2 regions of the Streptomyces sp. NPDC048411 genome follow, and region 2 is predicted to be linked to the other one. Evidence: riboswitches for the same ligand, from Rfam matches in the RefSeq annotation. Region 2 holds a riboswitch; the other holds the start of a gene.
The links. Region 2 has a riboswitch for S-adenosylmethionine ahead of AB0915_RS29690 (aminotransferase class V-fold PLP-dependent enzyme). Riboswitches for the same ligand answer to the same signal wherever they lie in the genome.

Region 1: linked by a shared signal. The riboswitch ahead of thrC (threonine synthase) and the one ahead of AB0915_RS29690 (aminotransferase class V-fold PLP-dependent enzyme) in region 2 are both predicted to bind S-adenosylmethionine.

The regions. Positions count from the first base shown of each region.
Region 1 covers NZ_JBEZKL010000243.1:549-5,659, forward strand. Annotated here, with positions in the region: gene otsB (trehalose-phosphatase) at 1-590, shown strand, start outside; gene AB0915_RS38050 (trehalose-6-phosphate synthase) at 694-2,091, opposite strand; gene AB0915_RS38055 (glucosyl-3-phosphoglycerate synthase) at 2,146-3,096, opposite strand; SAM riboswitch class I at 3,249-3,375, shown strand; gene thrC (threonine synthase) at 3,393-4,694, shown strand; gene AB0915_RS38065 (MoaD/ThiS family protein) at 4,728-5,006, shown strand.
Region 2 covers NZ_JBEZKL010000113.1:6,411-23,656, forward strand. Annotated here, with positions in the region: gene erpA (iron-sulfur cluster insertion protein ErpA) at 1-57, shown strand, start outside; gene AB0915_RS29620 (hypothetical protein) at 271-1,719, opposite strand; gene AB0915_RS29625 (hypothetical protein) at 1,859-2,056, opposite strand; gene AB0915_RS29630 (carbohydrate kinase family protein) at 2,216-3,190, shown strand; gene AB0915_RS29635 (aminotransferase class V-fold PLP-dependent enzyme) at 3,201-4,583, opposite strand; gene coxB (cytochrome c oxidase subunit II) at 4,909-5,871, shown strand; gene ctaD (cytochrome c oxidase subunit I) at 5,868-7,604, shown strand; gene AB0915_RS29650 (cytochrome c oxidase subunit 4) at 7,601-7,999, shown strand; gene AB0915_RS29655 (Ig-like domain-containing protein) at 8,127-9,383, shown strand; gene AB0915_RS29660 (hypothetical protein) at 9,459-9,860, opposite strand; gene AB0915_RS29665 (heme-copper oxidase subunit III) at 10,048-10,668, shown strand; gene AB0915_RS29670 (c-type cytochrome) at 10,731-11,540, shown strand; gene AB0915_RS29675 (Rieske 2Fe-2S domain-containing protein) at 11,537-12,589, shown strand; gene AB0915_RS29680 (ubiquinol-cytochrome c reductase cytochrome b subunit) at 12,586-14,211, shown strand; gene trpD (anthranilate phosphoribosyltransferase) at 14,335-15,399, shown strand; SAM riboswitch class IV at 15,484-15,601, shown strand; gene AB0915_RS29690 (aminotransferase class V-fold PLP-dependent enzyme) at 15,773-17,227, shown strand.

The DNA of each region.
Region 1 (5,111 bases), on a different contig from region 2:
CCGGGGTCCCCGGCCTCGACCACCTCGTCGTTCTCGGCCACTACGGCGCCGAACGCTGGGACGCCGTCTCCGGCACCGTCCACGCCCCCGCCCCGCACCCGGGCGTCGCCGCGGTCCGCGCCGAACTCCCCGTCCTGCTCGAACGGTTCGACACCTGGCGCGGTACCTGGATCGAGGAGAAGGGCCGGGCACTCGCCGTCCACACCCGCCGCGCCACCGACCCGCAGGCCGCGTTCGACGCGCTGCGCGGCCCGCTCGGTGCGCTCGCCGCCCGGCACGGGCTGATCGTCGAACCGGGCCGCCTGGTCCTGGAGTTGCGCCCGCCGGGCATGGACAAGGGCGTGGCGCTCGCACAGTACGTACGGGAGTTGGACGCCGAGTCCGTTCTGTACGCGGGTGACGACCTGGGCGACCTCGCCGCGTACGCCGCCGTGGAGAAGCTCCGCACCGAGGGCCCCGACGGCATCCCGGGCCTGCTTGTCTGCAGCGGCAGCGCGGAAGTGCCCGAACTGGCCGAGCGGGCCGATCTGCTGCTGAACGGCCCGGGAGCCGTCGTCGACTTCCTGGCAGCCCTGGCGCGACAGCTCTAGGTGTTCTGTCCCGGAAGCCCGGTGCGGGCCCTCATCCCGGCCACGCAGCGCAAGCGAAGCCCGGCAGCCACGCCGTGTCCGCAATCGCGGGACGGGTGCGCTCTCAAGCCTCCCGCCGCAGCGCGTCCAGCTGGTCCAGGAACCACTGCTGCGGCGGCAGCGCCACCGCCGCCGCGGCCAGCCGCTCCGTTCGCGCGGCCCGTTCGTCGTCCGCCATCGTCAAAGCCTCGTGCAGCGCCGCCGCCGTCGCGGACACGTCGTACGGGTTCACCACGACCGCGTCGCCGCCCAGCTCCTCGTACGCCCCCGCCTCCCGCGACAGCACCAGCGCGCAGCCGTGGTCGGAGACGACCGGGACCTCTTTGGCGACCAGGTTCATGCCGTCGCGGATCGGGTTGACGAGCGCCACGTCGGCCAGCCGGTACGCCCCCAGCGAGCGTGCGAAGTCGTCGTGCACATGGAGCAGGACCGGGGTCCAGTCGGCGGTCCCGTACGTCGAGTTGATCTCCTCCGCGACCCGCTGCACCTCCGCGGTGTACTCCCTGTACACCGCCAGGTCCTGCCGCGACGGATACGCGAACGCCAAATGAACCACCCGTTCGCGCCACTCCGGACGTGTGTTGAGCAGCTCCCGGTAGGCGAACAGGCCACGCACGATGTTCTTGGAGAGTTCCGTCCGGTCCACCCGCACGATCGTCTTCCGGCCGGTGCCGCCCACCTGCTCCCGCAGCGCCGCCATCCGTTCGTCCACGTCCTTCTCGTGCGCGCGCCGGCGCAGGAAGTCCGCGTCCGCGCCGAGCCCGTGCACCCCGATCCTGGTCCGGCCGGTGCCGCCCAGGATCTCCGTGCAGCAGCCGATGAACGCGTCCGCCCAGCGCCAGGTCAGGAAGGCCGCCCGGTCCGCGCCCAGGATGCCGCGCAGCAGCTGCTCGGCGATGTCGTCGGGAAGCAGGCGGAAATAGTCGACGGGCGCCCACGGGGTGTGCGAGAAGTGGCCGATCCGAAGGTCGGGGCGGAGCTCGCGGAGCATGCCGGGGACCAGTGCCAGGTGGTAGTCCTGCACCAGCACCGCCGCGCCCTCGCCCGCCTCCTGGGCGAGGGCCTCGGCGAAGGCCCGGTTGTATGTCTCGAACGACGCCCACTGCCGCCGGAACTCCGCGTCGAAGACCGGTTCCAGCGGCGTCTGGTACAGCATGTGGTGGACGAACCAGAGCACCGAGTTCGCGATGCCGTTGTACGCGTCCGCGTGGACGGCCGCGTCGATGTCGAGCATCCGTACGCCCTGCTCGGCGACCCCGCGCCGGACCGCCTCCCGGTCCCCGTCACCGAGTGCGGCACACACCCACAGTTTGTCCTTGACGGCGCTCAGCCCGGAGACGAGCCCGCCGCCGCCGCGCCTGGCGTCGAGCGATCCGTCGGTGGCCAGGGTGTACGACACCGGGCCGCGGTTGGACGCAACGAGGACCTGGGCAGCGGACTGGGCTTCGTGCTCGGAGACCATGTTGCGGAATCTAGCCCGATCGCGAACCGCCCAAACGTGCGAAGTCAGGCCACGTCAGGCCGCGCGCCGCGAAACATACTCCGTGATCTCGCACATCGGGGGCCGCTCCTCCGTGTCCACCGGATGGGTGCGCGGTACGAAGCCGTCCTCGCCCCGCTCGAACTGGGTCAGGGCCGGACGTACCAAGTGGCTGCGGGAAAGCCGGAGTTGAGCGGTGCGATAGATCGCCGCAGCCATCCGCCCCAGCGCCTGGCCGTCCTGGTGGCGGTGTCTGCGCACCCCCACGTCGACCTGTGCCAGCGCGTCCAGTCCGACGGTGTGCAGGGCGTCCACCAGGAGGCCGAGTTCCACTCCGTAACCGACGGGGAACGGCAGCCGCTCCAGCAGTGAGCGCCGCACCGCGTACTCGCCGCCGAGCGGCTGGACGAAGCCGGCCAGCTGCGGCCAGTGCAGATTGAGCAGCGGGCGGGCCACCAGTTCCGTGACGCGACCGCCCTGACCTGCGGCGTCGCCCAGGGGGCGGTCGTACATCGCCTTGACGAACTGCACCTCGGGGTCGGTGAGCAGCGGACCGACGATTCCGGAGACGAACTCCGCGGAGAAGTCCCTCAGGTCGGCGTCTATGAAGCAGACGATCTCACCGCTGGTGACCAGGAGCGAGCGCCACAGGACCTCGCCCTTGCCGGGGAGCGCGGGTATGCGCGGGAGTATCGCGTCGCGGTGCACCACCCGGGCGCCCGCCTTCCGGGCGACTTCCGCCGTGCCGTCCGTCGAGCCGGAGTCGATCACCAGCAGCTCGTCGACCAGCGGCACCTTCTCCATCAGCTCGACCCGGATCGTCTCGACGATGGCGCCGACCGTCGCCTCCTCGTTCAGGGCGGGCAGCACCACGCTCACGCTCCCGCGCAGCGGATCCCGGCTCTTGGCGGCGACGAGCCGGTCCAGCGGGCGGTCGGCTGCCGACCAGGAACGCCCGGCCAGCCAGCGTTCGACCTCTTCCAGCACGGTCGATACTCCCTGTATGTGATCCATCTCGCGGTTCGGACGACTGCCTCAACCGTCCGGGGCTTCGGTTACAGTCTTGAACAACGCGGATGACCCTCGCATGTCGGGGTCCTCCGCCAATAAATGCCTGGGTCGGTGATCCAGTGCCATAGCGCTCATCCAGAGGGACTGAGGGAACGGCCCGTTGAAGTCCCGGCAACCCTCCCGCCGACCGCGAGGTCAGGTGGGGAAGGTGCCAATTCCGTCTCGTGGCGAAATGCGCCGCGAGGAAGATGAGGAGAAAGGGCCTCGCCAGCATGGCTGCGCAGACTGTTTCAGTAAGCACCGATCCTTCCACCGGCGCCGTCGACCTCGGCCCCGCAGCGGCGCTCTCCTGCCGCGAGTGCGGAGAGCGTTTCGAGCTCGGTCCCCTGTTCGCCTGCGCGTCCTGTTTCGGGCCGCTCGAAGTGGCGTACGACCTGCCGAGCGGCTCCCCGGACGAGCTGAAGAAGCGCATCGAGGCCGGACCGGACAACATCTGGCGCTACGCGCCGCTGCTGCCCGTCCCCGCCGATGTCGCGGACAAGCCCAACATCAACCCCGGCTTCACCAAGCTGGTCAAGGCCGACAACCTTGCCCGTGAGCTGGGCGTCACCGGCGGTCTGTACGTCAAGGACGACTCCGGCAACCCGACGCACTCCTTCAAGGACCGCGTCGTCGCGATCGCCGTCGAGGCCGCCCGCGCCTTCGGTTTCACCACTCTCTCCTGCTCCTCCACCGGCAACCTCGCCGGTGCGGTCGGCGCGGCCGCTGCCCGCGCCGGCTTCCGGTCCTGCGTGTTCATCCCGCACGACCTGGAGCAGGGCAAGGTCGTCATGGCCGCGGTGTACGGCGGTGAGCTGGTCGGCATCGAGGGCAACTACGACGACGTCAACCGCTTCTGTTCGGAGCTCATCGGCGACCCGCTCGGTGAGGGCTGGGGCTTCGTCAACGTCAACCTGCGCCCGTACTACGGCGAGGGTTCCAAGACGCTCGCGTACGAGATCTGTGAGCAGCTCGGCTGGCAGCTGCCCGACCAGCTCGTCATCCCGATCGCGTCCGGCTCGCAGCTCACGAAGATCGACAAGGGTCTTCAGGAGCTGATCAAGCTCGGTCTCGTCGCGGACAAGCCGTACAAGATCTTCGGCGCCCAGGCCGAGGGCTGTTCCCCGGTTTCCACGGCCTTCAAGGCCGGTCACGACGTCGTGCGCCCGCAGAAGCCGAACACGATCGCCAAGTCCCTGGCGATCGGCAATCCGGCCGACGGTCCGTACGTCCTGGACATCGCCCGCCGCACCTGCGGCGCGGTCGAGGACGTCAACGACGAGCAGATCGTCGACGCGATCAAGCTGTTGGCCCGCACCGAGGGCATCTTCGCCGAGACGGCGGGCGGGGTGACGGTCGGTGTGACGAGGAAGCTGATCGAGGCGGGTCTGCTGGACCCGACGCTCACCACGGTCGTCCTGAACACCGGTGACGGTCTGAAGACGCTGGACGCGGTCGCCCCGACGACCGGCCCGACCGCGACCATCCGGCCCAGCCTGGACGCGTTCCGCGACGCCGGCCTCGCCAACGGCTGACCCGACCACCCGAGACGTAAGGAAGGCACCCAGATGAGCGTCAAGGTCCGTATCCCCACCATCCTGCGCACCTACACGGGCGGCCAGGCCGAGGTCCCGGCCGAGGGCTCGACCCTCTCCCAGGTCATCGAGTCGCTGGAGCGGAACCACCCGGGCATCGCCGCGCGCGTCCTGGACGACCAGGGCAAGCTCCGCCGCTTCGTGAACGTGTACGTCAACGACGACGACGTGCGCTTCGAGGGCGGCCTGGAGGCGGCCACCCCGGACGGCGCGGGCATCTCCATCATCCCGGCGGTCGCGGGCGGCTGCTGACCCGCAGTCGGCCCTGCGGCCGACTTCGCCGCGTTGGAGGCCGCGCACATAGGTGGGGCGGCGTCGCGTGCCGATGGGCGGCGCCTGGCGGCGTTGTCGTCGGTC
Region 2 (17,246 bases):
ACGATCGACAACCCGAACGCCACGGGCTCCTGCGCCTGCGGCGACTCCTTCAGCTAAGTCGCGAAGGCGGTATCGGGCAGCAGTGCCTGACGAAGGCGGCGGCCCCCGGATTCCGGGGACCGCCGCCTTCAGTCATGTCGGGCGTCGATCACCCGACTGCCACCGACGTCACGTGCCCAGTATCGGGACGACCCTCCGCCTTGCGATCGCACGCACCAGACGCAGCCTGGCCCGCCCTACGGGCGGACGACGCTACTTTCGACACACGCCCTAGCCGCGCGGCACCGTGCCGCCCGCCGCGTCGAGCACCTTCCGGTCACCCAGCGGGGCGTCCAGCGTCACCGTCCGCGTCAACTCCTTGGCGATCATGATGCAGACCTTCTTCGGGTCCGGGGTCGACTCGGTGATCGTCACCCGTACCGCGTCCGCGCTCTCGGTCGCGCTGGCCGCGTACGTACTGCACACCCCGCCCCAGAACGTCACCCTCAGCGTCCGGCCGTCCGCGGTGTACGAGGTCAGCTGATGCGTGGACCGGGACGCGTCCCCCGTGCCCGGATCCGGCCTCGGGTCCTTGGAAGGCTTCGCCAGCGAGTCCGGGTCCACCGCGACCTGCGCCACCGTCTTGCCCGTCCCGCCAGCTGCCGGCCGCACCGAGAAGAGCCACGACGGTACGAGCGTCTGCTCGCCGTCCACGTACCGCATCGCAAGGCTGAAAACCGCCTTGTCGACCGTCACGGTCGTCGTCTCCCGCTCTGCTCCCGTCCGTGTCCCGCACCTGACAGCCGACGACTTCGGTTCGCCCTCCTCCAGCGGTACGGAGGTGGCGCACCCGCCGACGTCGCTCCGCGAAGCGGCCGAGCGGCCGGCCTTGTTCAGCTGCTTCAGCGCATCGTCCGCGCTGATCACCGGATACTCCGCGCCTTTCTCCAGGCTCTTCAACTGCCCGCTGCCGCCGACTACTTGACCGTCCGGCCCTACCTGGATCCCGGTCGCCCAGCCGTACGTGGGCAGCCCGCCCACCACTGGGTTCGCGTTCACTACCCTTACCGAGCCCATGAGTTGGGACGCGTCGAGGGCGGCACCGTCCTGGCCCGCCGCCTTCAGCACGGGCACGGCGGCGGCCTTGGCGGCGTTCTCGCTCACCGGCGATTCCGTGCCGCCCGGCGCCACGTCCTTGCCCGCACACGCCGTCGTGCTGCGGCAGTTGTCCGTTCCGCCGGAGCCGAAGCGGGCGAAGGACCAGGTGCCCGGCGCCTGCTTGTTCACACGCAGGACCGGACCCGAGCCGTCCCCGTCGGACCCCACCTTCCAGGCCGCGCCCTCGGCCCGCGGGGTGCCCTCCAGGCCCAGAACCTTCGCCAGCCGGGTCACCTCCGCCGCGGAGACCGTGCCCTTCGCGCGGTGGACGGCGGCCTTGGCCGGGCCGTCGGGCAGCTTGCCGGACGGGCGGTAGACCACGCCGTCACCGCTGGGGTCGGGCTCGCCCGGGGCGATACCCTCCTGGGGTGCCGTCGGGCTTGACGCACCCTCGTCGAGCGCGAGCAGGGGAGGCGTGCGGTCACTGCTGCCCGCGCGGCTGCTGCTGCCGCCGTCCGCGGCAGCCCAGTACGCGCTGCCGCCCCCGGCGAGCAGCACCGCTGCCGCCACCGAGGCCACGGCCAGCGGCGACCGCCGCCGCCGGGGGGCAGTCACGTCGTTGTCGGGTCGCTCGGTGCTCACCGGATCGCTCCTTCGACTGCGTTGCCGTCACTATGACCGTCGCACGGCCATCGCCTGTCCCGCGAGTGCGGACAGGGGTGGGACGGAGCAGGAGGGCACCCGGTTCCCCGAGGGCGCCGGAAGTGAGCGGTTGCGGCCGTCAGTCGCCGTACTCGGACATCGCGTCGATCAGCCGTGCGGACGCGTCCGGAACGGTGACACCATGAATCAGGGACGGCGCGACAGGGGCGGGGGCGGCCTTGGCGGGTACGACCCAGTGCGGAGCCATCCGTGCGCAGTCACCGCGCAGCTCGGCCAGGCTGATCTCGGACTCACGCGGGGCGATGTTGTTCGGCATGTCCGCACCGTAGGCACCGCAGGCCTCAGGATAAAAGACCTACTATCGGGTAGTTTTTCCCCTTCAGGGCGAGTACGGCGAACGGGTAGCGTGAACTGTCACGCCGTCCCGGGAACGCAGACACCCGTTCCCCCCGACCCCTGCAGGAGCAGTCTTCCCGTGCGCATCGCAGTCACTGGCTCCATCGCCACCGATCACCTCATGACCTTCCCCGGCCGTTTCGCCGACCAGCTGGTCGCCGATCAGCTGCACACGGTCTCGCTCTCCTTCCTGGTCGACAACCTCGATGTGCGCCGGGGCGGTGTCGCCGCCAACATCTGCTTCGGCATGGGCCTGCTCGGTACCGACCCGATCCTGGTCGGCGCCGCGGGCTCCGACTTCGACGAGTACCGTGCCTGGCTCGACCGGCACGGCGTCGACACCGGTTCGGTGCGGATCTCCGAGGTCCTGCACACCGCCCGTTTCGTCTGCACGACGGACGCCGACCACAACCAGATCGGCTCCTTCTACACGGGCGCGATGAGCGAGGCCCGGCTGATCGAGCTGAAGGCCGTCGCCGACCGCGTCGGCGGTCTCGACCTCGTCTCGATCGGCGCCGACGACCCGGAGGCGATGCTCCGCCACACCGAGGAGTGCCGCTCCCGGGGCATCGCGTTCGCCGCCGACTTCTCGCAGCAGATCGCGCGGATGGACGGCGACGAGATCCGGATCCTCCTCGACGGGGCCATGTACCTCTTCTCCAACGAGTACGAGAAGGGGCTCATCGAGTCCAAGACCGGCTGGACCGACGAGGAGATCCTCGGCAAGGTCGGCTACCGCGTCACCACGCTCGGAGCCCGCGGCGTCCGGATCGAGCAGGCCGGTCAGGAGACCATCGAGGTCGGCTGCCCGGAGGAGGAGACGAAGGCGGACCCGACCGGTGTCGGTGACGCCTTCCGCGCCGGTTTCCTCTCAGGCCTCGCCTGGGGCGTCAGCCTGGAGCGCGCAGCGCAGGTCGGCTGCATGCTCGCCACGCTGGTCATCGAGACGGTCGGCACCCAGGAATACACCCTGCGCCGCACCCACTTCATGGACCGCTTCACCAAGGCGTACGGTCACGACGCCGCCGCAGAGGTCCGCGCCCACCTGCGCTGATCCGGGCAGGCTACGAAAGCCGGCGGACCACATAGGCCGAGCCCCGGTCCGCCGGCTCCTCACCGACGTACTCCTGCTCCCGCATCTCGCACCACGCGGGGATGTCCAGCCGCGCAGCCTCGTCGTCGGAGAGCACGGTCACCGTCCCGCCCACCGGCACCTCTCCGATCACCTTTGCGAGTTCGATCACCGGGATCGGGCACCGCTTCCCCAGCGAGTCGACCACCAGGGACGCGGCCGTCGCGGGGGAGGGGGCGGGGGGGACAGGTGCGCCCAGCCTCTCCCGTACCCCTGCCACCACCCCCGGCAGCACCCGGAGGAAGCGGTCGACGTCCTCCTCCGTGGTGCCGGCCGGCAGGGACACCCGGACGTTGCCCTCCGACAGCACTCCCATCGCCTTCAGCACATGGCTCGGCGTGAGCGTGCTGCTCGTGCAGGACGAACCGGACGACACGGAAAATCCCTCACGGTCCAGTTCGTGGAGGAGTGTCTCCCCGTCGACATAGAGACAGGAGAAGGTCACCAGGTGCGGCAGCCGCCGCACCGGATCGCCGACCACCTCCACATCGGGCACGACCGAGCCCACTGTGGCTCGAATCCGGTCCACCAGCGCCCGCAGCCGTACGGACTCCGCCGCTGCCTCGGCCCGGACGGCCCGCAACGACGCCGCCGCCGCCACGACGGCCGGGATGTTCTCGAACCCGGCGGCCCGCCCCGACTCCCGTTCGTCCGCCGCGCCCTGGGGCGCGAACCGGACTCCCTTGCGTACGGCGAGCAGCCCCACCCCCGAGGGCCCGCCCCACTTGTGGGCACTGGCCGCCAGCAGCGACCAGCCGCCCGGCACCGGGCCCCAGCCCAGCGACTGCGCGGCGTCCACCAGCAGCGGTACGCCCGCCGCCCGGCAGGCCTCCGCGACCTCGGCCACCGGCTGCTCCGTACCGACCTCGTGGTTGGCGGACTGCAGGCAGGCCAACGCGGTGTCCTCGCGCAGGGCCTCCCCGTACGCCGCCGCGCTCACCGCCCCCGCCCGGCCCACCGGCACCTCGGTGAACATCCCGCCCTGAGCCTCATGGGCGGCGGCCGAATGGAGCACCGACGAGTGTTCGACCGCCGAGACCACCAGATGGCGGCCGACACGCCGACGCCCGGCGAGGGCTCCGGAAATTCCTGAGTGCACCGCCCGGGTTCCCGACGAGGTGAAGGCCAGCTCGTCCGGGCGGCATCCCACCGCCTCCGCGGCGGCCTCCCGGGCCGCGTCCAGCAGCAGCCGGGCCCGCCGCCCCTCCCGGTAGAGGCGGGCCGGGTCGGCCCAGCCCTCGTCCAGTGCGGCAAGCAGCGCCTGGCGGGCTACGGGGTGCAGAGGTGCGGAGGATGCGGCATCGAAGTAGGGCACATGTCCACGCTAGTGCCCCTCCCGGCAAGCTCTGCCCCGTCGGGCAAACACTGCCGGTCACGGAACTGGCTCGCGCCTGCCGCCGCCTCCGCACGGGCCGCTCACGCAGTCAGGGGAGGGCCCGTCAGATGGCGGCCGGAGGCCCGGATTCCACCCCTTCGGGGTGTCGGGCGGCGCGTTGGGCACCCTCCCCGCGCGACCCCAAATGGCGTCCAGTAGGGTTTGGTCCGCATAAACATCCAAACCCCTGCCCGCGTCAGGGCGGCGACCGACCAGACAGACGGCCGCGCCGAACACGCGGGCGAGACTCTCGGGAAGGCGCTACGTGAGTCCCAACGGCTCCGACCGCTCGTCGCGGCGCCCGATGCGGCGGAAGCTGCCGCAGGTGCTGACTGCGGGCCTGATCCTGGCGACCGCCACCGGTTGCACATACAAGGACTTTCCCCGCCTTGGTATGCCCACGCCGGTAACGGAAGAGGCACCACGGATCCTTTCCCTCTGGCAGGGCTCGTGGGCGGCAGCGCTCGCCACGGGTGTGCTGGTCTGGGGCCTGATCCTGTGGAGTGTCATCTTCCACCGGCGCAGCCGCACCAAGGTGGAGGTACCTCCGCAGACCCGGTACAACATGCCCATCGAGGCGCTGTACACCGTGGTCCCTCTCATCATCGTCTCGGTGTTGTTCTACTTCACCGCGCGCGACGAATCGAAGCTCCTCACGCTCTCCCCGAAGCCCGCCCACACCGTCAACGTGGTCGGCTTCCAGTGGAGCTGGGGCTTCAACTACATCGAGAACGTGGACGGCTTGGCCTCCACGGGCCGAGAGATCCCCAAGGAGCTCGACGCCATCCCCGACCGGCTCCGGAAGGACTTCCCCGAGGGTGCGGAAGGCGTCTACGACGTCGGCATCCCGGGAACCCGGAACCCGCAGAACGGCAACCCGGGTCCGACCCTGTGGCTGCCGAAGGGCGAGAAGGTCCGCTTCGTGCTGACTTCGCGTGACGTCATCCACTCCTTCTGGGTGGTGCCGTTCCTCATGAAGCAGGACGTCATTCCGGGCCACACCAACTCCTTCGAGGTGACTCCCAACCAGGAGGGCACCTTCAAGGGCAAGTGCGCCGAGCTCTGCGGCGTCGACCACTCCCGGATGCTCTTCAACGTCAAGGTCGTCTCCCCGGAGCGCTACCAGGCGCACCTCAAGGAGCTGGCCAAGAAGGGCCAGACGGGCTACGTGCCGGCCGGTATCGAGCAGACGAAGCCGGCCAGGAATGCGGAGACGAACAAACTGTGAGCATCCTCAATGAACCTCAGGGTGCCGCGGCAGCAGACGACTCGTACGAGGACGAGCTGCCGGCCCGCCTGAAGCAGCCGGGAAACGTCGTCGTCAAGTGGTTGACCACCACTGACCACAAGACGATCGGCACGATGTACCTGGTCACGTCGTTCGCGTTCTTCTGCATCGGCGGTCTGCTGGCGCTCTTCATGCGCGCCGAGCTGGCCCGTCCCGGCACGCAGATCATGTCGAACGAGCAGTTCAACCAGGCGTTCACGATGCACGGCACGATCATGCTGCTGATGTTCGCGACGCCGCTGTTCGCCGGGTTCGCGAACTGGATCATGCCGCTGCAGATCGGCGCGCCCGACGTGGCGTTCCCGCGGCTGAACATGTTTGCGTACTGGCTGTACCTCTTCGGCTCGATCATCGCGGTGGCCGGCTTCCTCACCCCGCAGGGTGCGGCGGACTTCGGCTGGTTCGCCTACTCCCCGCTCTCGGACGCCGTCCGTTCGCCGGGTGTCGGCGCCGACATGTGGATCATGGGTCTGGCCTTCTCCGGCTTCGGCACGATCCTCGGTTCGGTCAACTTCATCACCACGATCATCTGCATGCGTGCACCCGGCATGACGATGTTCCGGATGCCGATCTTCGTGTGGAACGTCCTGCTGACCGGTGTGCTGGTCCTGCTGGCCTTCCCGGTGCTCGCCGCCGCGCTCTTCGCGCTGGAGGCGGACCGCAAGTTCGGTGCGCATGTGTTCGACGCGGCCAATGGCGGCGCGCTGCTCTGGCAACACCTCTTCTGGTTCTTCGGCCATCCAGAGGTGTACATCATCGCCTTGCCATTCTTCGGAATCATCTCCGAAGTGATCCCGGTGTTCAGCCGGAAGCCGATGTTCGGCTACATCGGCCTGGTCAGCGCCACGATCGCCATCGCGGGCCTGTCCGTGACCGTGTGGGCTCACCACATGTACGTCACCGGCGGTGTGCTGTTGCCGTTCTTCTCGTTCATGACGTTCCTCATCGCGGTACCGACCGGTGTGAAGTTCTTCAACTGGATCGGCACGATGTGGAAGGGATCGCTGTCCTTCGAGACACCGATGCTCTGGGCCGTCGGCTTCCTGGTCACCTTTACCTTCGGTGGTCTGACCGGCGTCATCCTGGCCTCGCCGCCGATGGACTTCCACGTCTCGGACTCGTACTTCGTCGTCGCGCACTTCCACTACGTCATCTTCGGCACCGTGGTCTTCGCGATGTTCTCCGGATTCCACTTCTGGTGGCCGAAGTTCACCGGCAAGATGCTGGACGAGCGGCTCGGCAAGATCACGTTCTGGACGCTGTTCGTGGGCTTCCACGGCACGTTCCTGGTGCAGCACTGGCTCGGCGCGGAGGGTATGCCGCGTCGTTACGCGGACTACCTCGCCGCCGACGGCTTCACCCTGCTGAACACGATCTCGACGATCTCCTCGTTCCTCCTCGGACTGTCGATGCTGCCGTTCTTCTACAACGTGTGGAAGACCGCCAAGTACGGCAAGAAGATCGAGGTCGACGACCCGTGGGGCTACGGCCGTTCGCTGGAGTGGGCAACCTCCTGCCCGCCGCCGCGGCACAACTTCCTCACCCTGCCGCGGATCCGCTCCGAATCCCCGGCGTTCGACCTGCACCACCCGGAGATCTCGGCGCTCGAACAGCTGGAGCACCACTTCGAGGCTGACAAGGCCCTCGCTGGTGGCAAGGAGGCCGGCAAGTGAAGATCCAGGGCAAGATGTTCCTCTGGCTGAGCGTCTTCATCCTCGCCATGGCAATCACCTATGGCGTGTGGTCGAAGGAGCCGGCCGGTACCACCGCGCTGGTCCTGGGCTTCGGTCTGAGCGTCATGATCGGCTTCTACCTGGCCTTCACGGCGCAGCGCGTCGACGCGATGGCTCAGGACAACAAGGAAGCCGATGTCGCGGACGAGGCCGGCGAGGTGGGGTTCTTCTCCCCGCACAGCTGGCAGCCGCTGTCACTGGCCATCGGTGGCTCCCTGGCCTTCCTGGGAATCATCTTCGGATGGTGGCTGCTCTACTTCTCGGCCCCGATCGTCATGATCGGTCTGTTCGGCTGGGTCTTCGAGTACTACCGCGGTGAGAACCGCACCCAGTGACACCGCTCCACCGGTGACACAGCTCCACCTGACGGGGGGCCCGCACTTCTCCTCCACGAGAAGTGCGGGCCCCCCGTTTGCAGTCACCCGACGCGCTGAAACTGATGAATCTTCTTAGCGTGGGTTCATGAACCTCACGCCGCGCTTCCGGCCCGTAGCGAGCTGCACACTGCTGGTCGTGACCCTGGTTGCAGGGGCGACCGCCTGTGGTGGGCCCGATGGTCATCCGCTGTCCGCGCAGCCGTACGACGCGGCGGACGAGATCTCCTTCAACACCCCGGAGGGTGGCAAGAAGGCTGATCCCGACAAGCCCCTCGAAGTCACCGTCACGGGTGACGACGGCCGGATCACGGACGTGACGGCCGTGGACACGGCCGGACACCATCTCGCGGGTGAACTCGCCGCCGACGGGAGCCGCTGGCACTCCACCGCCCCGCTCGCCGCGGGCACCCGATACACCGTCAAGGTCAGCGTCGAGAACGGCGACGGCGCCCCGGGCGCCCGTACGCTCGCTTTCGAGACGGCCTCGGCGAAGAAGTTCCTGAAGGTCGCCTTCGGCCCGCAGGCAGGCACCTACGGCGTCGGACAGCCCATTACGGCGGTACTCAGCGCTCCGGTCAGGGACAAGGCCGCCAGGGCCACCGTGGAACGCTCCCTGAAGGTCCGGTCCACGCCCTCCGTGCCGGGTTCCTGGTACTGGGTCGACGACAAGACCCTGCACTACCGCCCGCAGGAGTACTGGCCCGCCAGGGCCACCATCGAGGCCACCAGCACCTTGGCGGGCATCAAGGTCACCAAGACGCTGTACGGGGCTCCCGCGAAGGCGTTGAAGATCACTACCGGCGACCGCATAGAGGCCATCACCGACGCCTCCACGCACTCCATGACGGTCAAGCGCAACGGACGAGTGATCAAGACCATTCCGGTGACCACCGGCAGGCCCGGCTTCGCCACCCGCAACGGCATCAAGGTCGTGCTGAGCAAGGAGTACTCCGTACGCATGCGCGGGGAGACGATCGGCATCGCGGCAGGCTCATCCGACTCGTACGACCTGCAGGTCTACTACGCGACCCGCGTCACCTGGAGCGGCGAATACGTGCACGCGGCCCCCTGGTCCGTCGGCTCACAGGGGCTCGCGAACGTCAGCCACGGCTGCACGGGCATGAGCACCAGTGAGGCCGCGTGGTTCTTCAACACCGTGCGCGAGGGGGACATCGTCAAGGTCGTCGGCAGCCAGGGTGCGACGATGACACCGTTCGACAACGGCTACGGCGACTGGAACCTGTCCTGGGCCAACTGGCAGAAGGGCAGCGCCCTGCAGAACAGCACCACGCCGGACCGCTCGGACACGATCCAGGCGGCGCGCCTGCGCCCCGAGGTCTGACCGGCCAGGGGAGTGCGCTGCCCCTCGGTGGGACATGGAGAGCCGCGGGTGCCGCCGCGGCGGCACCAGGGCCGGTCAGGCGTCCGCGCAGAGCCTGTTGCGCAGCAGGGCGGCCAGGGCGTCCGCGAACTCGACCGGCTCGACCGGAAGGGTCACCGCGGCGTCCGCACGGCTCCAGGTGGCCAGCCAGGCGTCCTGAGGGCGCCCGATCAGCAAGAGCACCGGCGGACAGCGGAAGACCTCGTCCTTGATCTGCCGGCAGACGCCCATGCCGCCCGCCGGGGCCGTCTCGCCGTCCAGCACGCACACGTCGATGCCACCGCTCTCCAGAGCGGTCAGGACGGCGGGCAGGGTGGCGCACTCCACGAACTCCAGCGGTGGCACGTCCGCCGCAGGCCTGCGACCGGCGGCCAGCCTCACCTGCTCACGGGTGTTGGCATCGTCGCTGTAGACCAGGACCGTGGCGGTCGGCTGCATTGTTCCTCCGTGACATCTGTGTCTTCGGGGCTCTCGGGGCATGAACCGATGCGCGGATCGTACTCCGGCGGACAGCCTGTCAGCACCGGTAATGACGCGGATTCGATGGGCCGTTCGGGGAGGACACACCCTGCTGACACACCGAACGGCACCCCCCGGAGTGAGGGCGGGATAAGCGACCGACATAATGTCGGTCGTGGCGACAGCAACGACAGTAGAAACCGGGCACGCGCACCCGTCGGTCAATCGACCGAACCTCACCAGCGTCGGAACCATCATCTGGTTGAGTTCCGAGCTGATGTTCTTCGCGGCCCTCTTCGCGATGTACTTCACCCTGCGATCGGTGATGGGTCCCGACCACTGGAAGGAAATGGCTTCGGCCCTGAACTTCCCGTTCTCGGCGACGAACACCACGATCCTGGTGCTCTCCTCCCTCACCTGCCAGCTCGGCGTCTTTGCCGCGGAGCGGGGCGATGTGAAGAAGCTCCGTGCCTGGTTCGTGATCACTTTCGTGATGGGTGCGATCTTCATCGGAGGCCAGGTCCTGGAGTACACCGAGCTGGTGAAGAAGGACGGCCTCTCGCTGTCCTCCGACCCGTACGGCTCGGTGTTCTACCTGACCACCGGCTTCCACGGTCTGCATGTGACAGGCGGTCTCATCGCCTTCCTGCTCGTTCTGGGCAGGACATACGCAGCCAAGAGGTTCACCCACGAACAGGCGACCGCCGCCATCGTCGTGTCCTATTACTGGCACTTCGTCGATGTCGTGTGGATCGGCCTCTTCGCCACGATCTACATGATCAAGTAACCGGGCTCGAACCCGAACCACATCCAGCATCGACGCAGAAGATCCTGACACCGGGGTAATCCGTGAAAAAGCTCTCCGCACGACGACGCCATCCGTTGGCGGCGGTCGTCGTACTACTCCTCGCGCTGGCGGCCACTGGGGGGCTGTACGCCGCGTTTGCGCCCGCGAGTAAGGCGCAGGCCGACGACACCGCCCAGTCCCTCGCCATTGATGAGGGCAAGAAGCTGTACTCCGTCGGTTGCGCCAGCTGCCACGGAACCGGCGGTCAGGGCACCACCGACGGGCCGAGCCTGGTCGGTGTGGGCTCCGCCGCCGTCGACTTCCAGGTCGGCACCGGCCGTATGCCGGCGCAGCAGCCGGGTGCCCAGGTACCGAAGAAGAAGGTCATCTACACCCAGGCCGAGATCGACCAGCTCGCGGCGTACGTCGCGTCGCTCGGCGCCGGCCCGATCGTGCCGACCAAGGACCAGGTCAACCCTGATGGTGCGGACATCGCCAAGGGTGGCGAGCTGTTCCGTACCAACTGCGCGCAGTGCCACAACTTCACCGGCGAGGGCGGTGCGCTGTCGAAGGGCAAGTACGCGCCCAGCCTTGAGGGCGTGGAACCGAAGCACGTGTACGAGGCCATGCAGACCGGCCCGCAGAACATGCCGTCCTTCCCCGACACGACGATGCCCTCGCAGCAGAAGCGGGACATCATCGCGTACATCAAGACCGTGAACAGCGCCGAGTCCGAGACCCCTGGTGGCCTCAAGCTGGGCGGGCTCGGTCCGGTCAGCGAGGGTCTGTTCGCCTGGATCTTCGGTCTCGGCGCACTGATCGCAGTTGCCGTTTGGGTCGCGGCCCACACCGCTAAGGCCAAGAAGTCATGAGTAGCCAAGAGATTCCAGAAGAGAACCTGCCTGCTGAGCAGGGCACCGCGCACACCGCGGTAGAGGTCGCGGACGACCCGTTCGCAGACCCGGGGCTGCCGGCCCACAGGCCGCGCATCCAGGACATCGACGAACGGGCCGCGAGGCGGTCGGAGCGCACGGTCGCGCTCCTGTTCCTGCTGTCCATGGTGGCGACGGTCGGCTTCATCGCCTCGTACGTCATCTTCCCGGTCGACGAGATCGTGTACATCTGGCCGTTCGGCCACGTGAGCGCGCTCAACTTCTCCCTGGGTCTGACCCTGGGTGTGGCCCTCTTCGCGATCGGAGCGGGCGCCGTCCACTGGGCGCGTACGCTGATGTCCGACGTGGAGGTGGCTGACGACCGCCACGCCATCGCGGCCGAGCCCGAGGTCAAGGCGAAGGTTCTCGCCGACTTCGCGGCCGGCGCCGAGGAGTCCGCGCTCGGCCGGCGCAAGCTGATCCGCAACACCATGTTCGGTGCGCTGGCCCTGGTGCCGCTCTCCGGTGTGATGCTGCTGCGCGACCTCGGTCCGCTGCCGGAGAAGAAGCTCCGCAACACCCTGTGGGCCAAGGGCAAGCAGCTCATCAACATGAACACGATGCTGCCGCTGCGTCCCGAGGACGTCGCCGTCGGTTCGCTGACCTTCGCCATGCCCGAGGGCCTGAACGAGGACGCGGAGGACTTCCAGAACCAGATCGCCAAGGCCGCTCTGATGATCATCCGTATCCAGCCGGAGAACATCAAGGACAAGCGCGAGCGCGAGTGGGCCCACGAGGGCATCGTGGCCTTCTCGAAGATCTGCACCCACGTCGGCTGCCCGATCAGCCTGTACGAGCAGCAGACGCACCACGTGCTCTGCCCGTGCCACCAGTCCACCTTCGACCTCTCCGACGGCGCCCGCGTCATCTTCGGTCCGGCCGGTCACGCCCTTCCGCAGCTGCGGATCGGTGTGAACGCCGAGGGCAACCTCGAAGCGCTCGGTGACTTCGAAGAGCCCGTCGGTCCTGCCTTCTGGGAGCGCGGATGAGTACTGTGACCGACACCAAGCGCAAGGCGCCCGCCGGTGAGCGGGTGGCCGACTGGGCGGACGGCCGGCTCGGGATCTACTCCCTGGCCAAGGCCAACATGCGCAAGATCTTCCCGGACCACTGGTCCTTCATGCTCGGTGAAGTAGCCCTCTACAGCTTCATTATCATCATCCTCACGGGTGTGTATCTGACGCTGTTCTTCCACCCGAGCATGAACGAAGTCGTGTATCACGGCTCGTACGAGCCGATGCAGGGCATCCGGATGTCCGAGGCCTACGCCTCGACGCTGGACATCAGCTTCGACGTCCGCGGTGGTCTCCTGGTCCGCCAGATCCACCACTGGGCCGCGCTGATCTTCCTGGCCGGCATGTTTGTGCACATGATGCGCGTCTTCTTCACGGGTGCGTTCCGCAAGCCGCGTGAGATCAACTGGCTGTTCGGCTTCCTGCTGTTCGTGCTGGGTATGTTCACCGGCTTCACCGGCTACTCGCTCCCGGACGACCTGCTCTCCGGTACGGGTGTCCGCTTCACCCAGGGCGCGATCCTGTCGATGCCGATCGTCGGCACGTACATCTCGATGTTCCTGTTCGGCGGGGAGTTCCCCGGTCACGACTTCGTCGGCCGGTTCTACTCGATCCACATCCTGCTGCTGCCGGGCATCATGCTCGGCCTGCTGGTGGCGCACCTGATCCTGGTCTTCTACCACAAGCACACGCAGTTCGCGGGTCCCGGCCGGACGAACAAGAACGTCGTCGGCATGCCGCTGCTGCCGGTGTACATGGCGAAGGCGGGAGGCTTCTTCTTCCTGGTCTTCGGCATCATCGCCATCATCGCGGGCATCGCCTCGATCAACCCGATCTGGGCCATCGGCCCGTACCGCCCGGACCAGGTGTCCACCGGCGCCCAGCCCGACTGGTACATGGGCTTCGCCGAGGGTCTGATCCGAGTGATGCCTGGCTGGGAGATCAACCTCTGGGGTCACACGCTCGTCCTGGGCGTGTTCATCCCGCTGATGGCCTTCGGACTGGTGCTCGCGATCATCGCGGTCTACCCGTTCGTCGAGTCCTGGATCACCGGGGACAAGCGCGAGCACCACATCCTGGACCGCCCGCGCAACGCCCCGACCCGGACGGCCTTCGGCGTCGCCTGGATCACCGAATACGTCATCGTCTTCATCGGCGGTGGCAACGACCTCTGGGCCACGCACTTCCACCTCTCGCTGAACGCCATCTCGTGGTTCGTCCGGATCTTCATCTTCGTGGGGCCGGTCGTCGCGTTCATCGTGACGAAGCGGATCTGCCTCGGCCTTCAGCGCCGGGACAAGGAGAAGGTGCTGCACGGACGCGAGTCCGGCATCATCAAGCGCCTGCCGCACGGTGAGTTCGTCGAGATCCACGAGCCGCTCGGTCCCGAGCAGCTGCACACGCTCACCGCGCACGAGCAGTACAAGCCGGTCGAGATCGGCCCGACGGTCGACAAGAACGGTGTCGAGCGCAAGGTGCCCGCGATGCAGAAGCTGCGGGCCAAGCTCAGCAAGGGCTACTTCGGCGAGCACAACCAGATCGAAAAGGCCACCGCCGAGGAGTACAAGGAGATCACCAGCGGCCACGGCCACCACTGATCACCTGAACTGATCGCCACAGCGGGAGCCCCGTCCATTCGATGGACGGGGCTCTTCGCTGTCTCTGGGGCTCGATAGGGTGGGGTGCATCCCCTTTTCGGCTGTGGACCCCAGGAGCGGACCATGAACGTTGTGACCCCGGTCGGCGGCGACAGCGTGGCGGCTCGTTCCTGGCCGGGCGTGCTGAACCCGCTGCTGCGTGGCGAGGACCTCACCGCCGACGACACCGCGTGGGCGATGGACAGCATCATGAGCGGCGAGGCGACCGACGTGCAGATCGCCGGTTTCGCCGTCGCCCTGCGGGCCAAGGGCGAGACCGTCGACGAGGTCACCGGACTCGTCCGCGCGATGTACGAGCACGCCACCACGATCCACGTGCCGGGCCGCACGGTCGACATCGTCGGCACCGGCGGCGACCTCGCCAAGACGGTCAACATTTCCACGATGTCCGCGATCGTCGTCGCGGGCACGGGCGCCAAGGTCGTCAAGCACGGCAACCGGGCCTCCTCCTCGGCCAGCGGCGCCTCCGACGTCCTGGAGAAGCTGGGCGTCAACCTGGAGCTGACCCCGCAGCGTGTCGCCGCGGTGGCGGAGGAAGCCGGCATCACCTTCTGCTTCGCCGTGAAGTTCCACCCCGCCCTGCGGTACGCGGCGAGGGCCCGCAAGGAGCTCGGTGCGCAGACCACGTTCAACATCCTCGGGCCGCTCACCAACCCGGCGCAGGTGCGCTCCCAGGCCGTCGGTGTCGCCGATCCGAAGATGGCTCCCATCGTCGCGGGCGTGCTCGCGGCGCGCGGCAACTCCGCGCTCGTCTTCCGCGGCGACGACGGTCTGGACGAGCTGACGACCACGGCGACCTCCCGGGTCTGGGTGGTCCGCGACAAAGAGGTGCGCGAGGAGGCGTTCGACCCGCGCGACGTTGGTCTGCAGATGGTGCCCGTCGAGGCGCTGCGCGGCGCCGACGCGTCGTACAACGCCGATGTGGCCCGCCGGCTGCTGGCCGGCGAGACCGGTCCGGTACGCGAAGCGGTGCTGCTCAACTCGGCGGCGGCGCTGGTGGCGCTGGACCCCGGCGAGGGCACGCTGAACGAGCAGCTCGCCGCCGGAATGGCGAAGGCCGCCGAATCCATCGACTCGGGTGCGGCCCGGGCGGCGCTGGAGCGCTGGGTGGCGGTCAGCAACACCTGACCGTACGGAAACATGGCACAGGGCGCAGTCCAGATCTTGGACTGCGCCTTGCACGTCGGCGCGCGTATGGCAGGATGCTGGTCAGGTCATGAGTGACAGCGACTACGGCCCCGGCCCGCTGTCCGGCAACCCTCCGTCCGTGGCGGGGTGCCCCGGGTGAAGACCAGGCCGTAGGCAGCGAGGTCTGCGGCAAGCGCGGACCCCTCGACATCTCTGAATGTCACCTCCCTGGGGTCCTGGTCCTCAAGGAGCCTCTTGTGAGCAAGCGAATGCGATAGGGCCCAAGGCCCTTCTCCGCACACCCTTTCTTCTTCCTGCGCTGCCGCGTGTCCGCCGGCGCAGTGAATTCGCCTGCCTCTTACGGGAGTTCGCCATGTCTGTCTTCACCGCTGCCGCCGACCAGTCCATTTGTACCCCGCTGCCCGTTCTCGGGCGGGATGTGACCGTTCCTCTGGTGACCGGTGGTGAAGTCACGTATGCCGCCCTCGACTACGCGGCCAGCGCCCCGGCCCTGCAGCGCGTGTGGGACGACGTCGCCGCGTACGCCCCGTACTACGGCAGCGTCCACCGCGGCGCCGGCTACCTCTCGCAGCTCTCCACGGACCTCTTCGAGAACAGCCGCAAGACCGTCGCGGAGTTCCTCGGCTGCCGCCCCGAGGGAGACCAGGTGATCTTCACCCGGTCGACGACCGACTCGCTGAACCTGCTCGCCGCGGTACTCCCCGCCGACTGCCAGGTCTTCGTGTACGAGACCGAGCACCACGCCTCGCTGCTGCCCTGGCGCGACGCCCGCGTCACCTACCTCAACGCCCCGCGCACCCCGGCCGAGGCCGTCGAGACGCTGGAGCGGGCACTCGCCGACCGCGACCCTTCCCCGAGTTCTCAACTCCGTTCGAGCAGGGGAGGTCCCATCGGACCGGCGCTGGTCTGCGTCACCGGCGCCTCCAATGTCACCGGTGAGCTGTGGCCGGTGAAGGAGCTCGCCGCCGCCGCCCACGCGCACGGCGCCCGGATCGTGCTCGACGCCGCGCAGCTCGCCCCGCACCACCCGGTGGACATCGCCGGGCTCGACGTCGACTGGGTCGCCTTCTCCGGACACAAGCTGTACGCGCCGTTCGGCTCCGGTGTCCTCGCGGGCCGCGCCGACTGGCTGCAGGACGCCGAGCCGTACCTCGCCGGTGGCGGCGCCTCGCGGAAGGTCGCCCGGCGCGCCGACGGCGGAGTGGACGTCGAGTGGCATTCGACCGCCGCCCGCCACGAGGCCGGTTCGCCCAACGTCATCGGCGTCCACTCCATCGCCTCCGCCTGCAAGGCGCTCACCGAGGCCGGCTTCGACCGGCTCGTCGCCCGGGAGCAGCAGCTCGTCACCCGGGTCCGCGCAGGCCTCGCCGAGGTCCCCCAGGTCAAGGTGCTGTCGCTGTTCGGTGACGACGCCCCGCGGGTCGGCGTCATCTCCTTCGTGGTGGAGGGCTGGAACAGCTCGCACTTCGCCGCGGCGCTCTCCGCCGAATACGGCATCGGGGTACGCGACGGACTGTTCTGCGCCCACCCGCTGGTCCGCACCCTGCTGGGCGGCGGCCCGCAGGACCCGGGGGAGTGCGGTGCGCCGGAGGCCGAGCCGGGCGAGCTCCCCCAGTCTCGAACGGACTCGACCGGGGGGACCCCCTTGCTGAACGCGATCCGGGTCAGTTTCGGCGCCGGTACGCCGGACGAGCACATCGAGCGCTTCGTCCGCGCGGTCAGGGAACTGGTGAGCAAGGGGGCCCGGTGGACCTATCGCACCGAGGACGGCCGCTGTGTCCCGGACCGGGGCGCAGCGCAGATCTGACGGGCCCGTCGTACTTCGG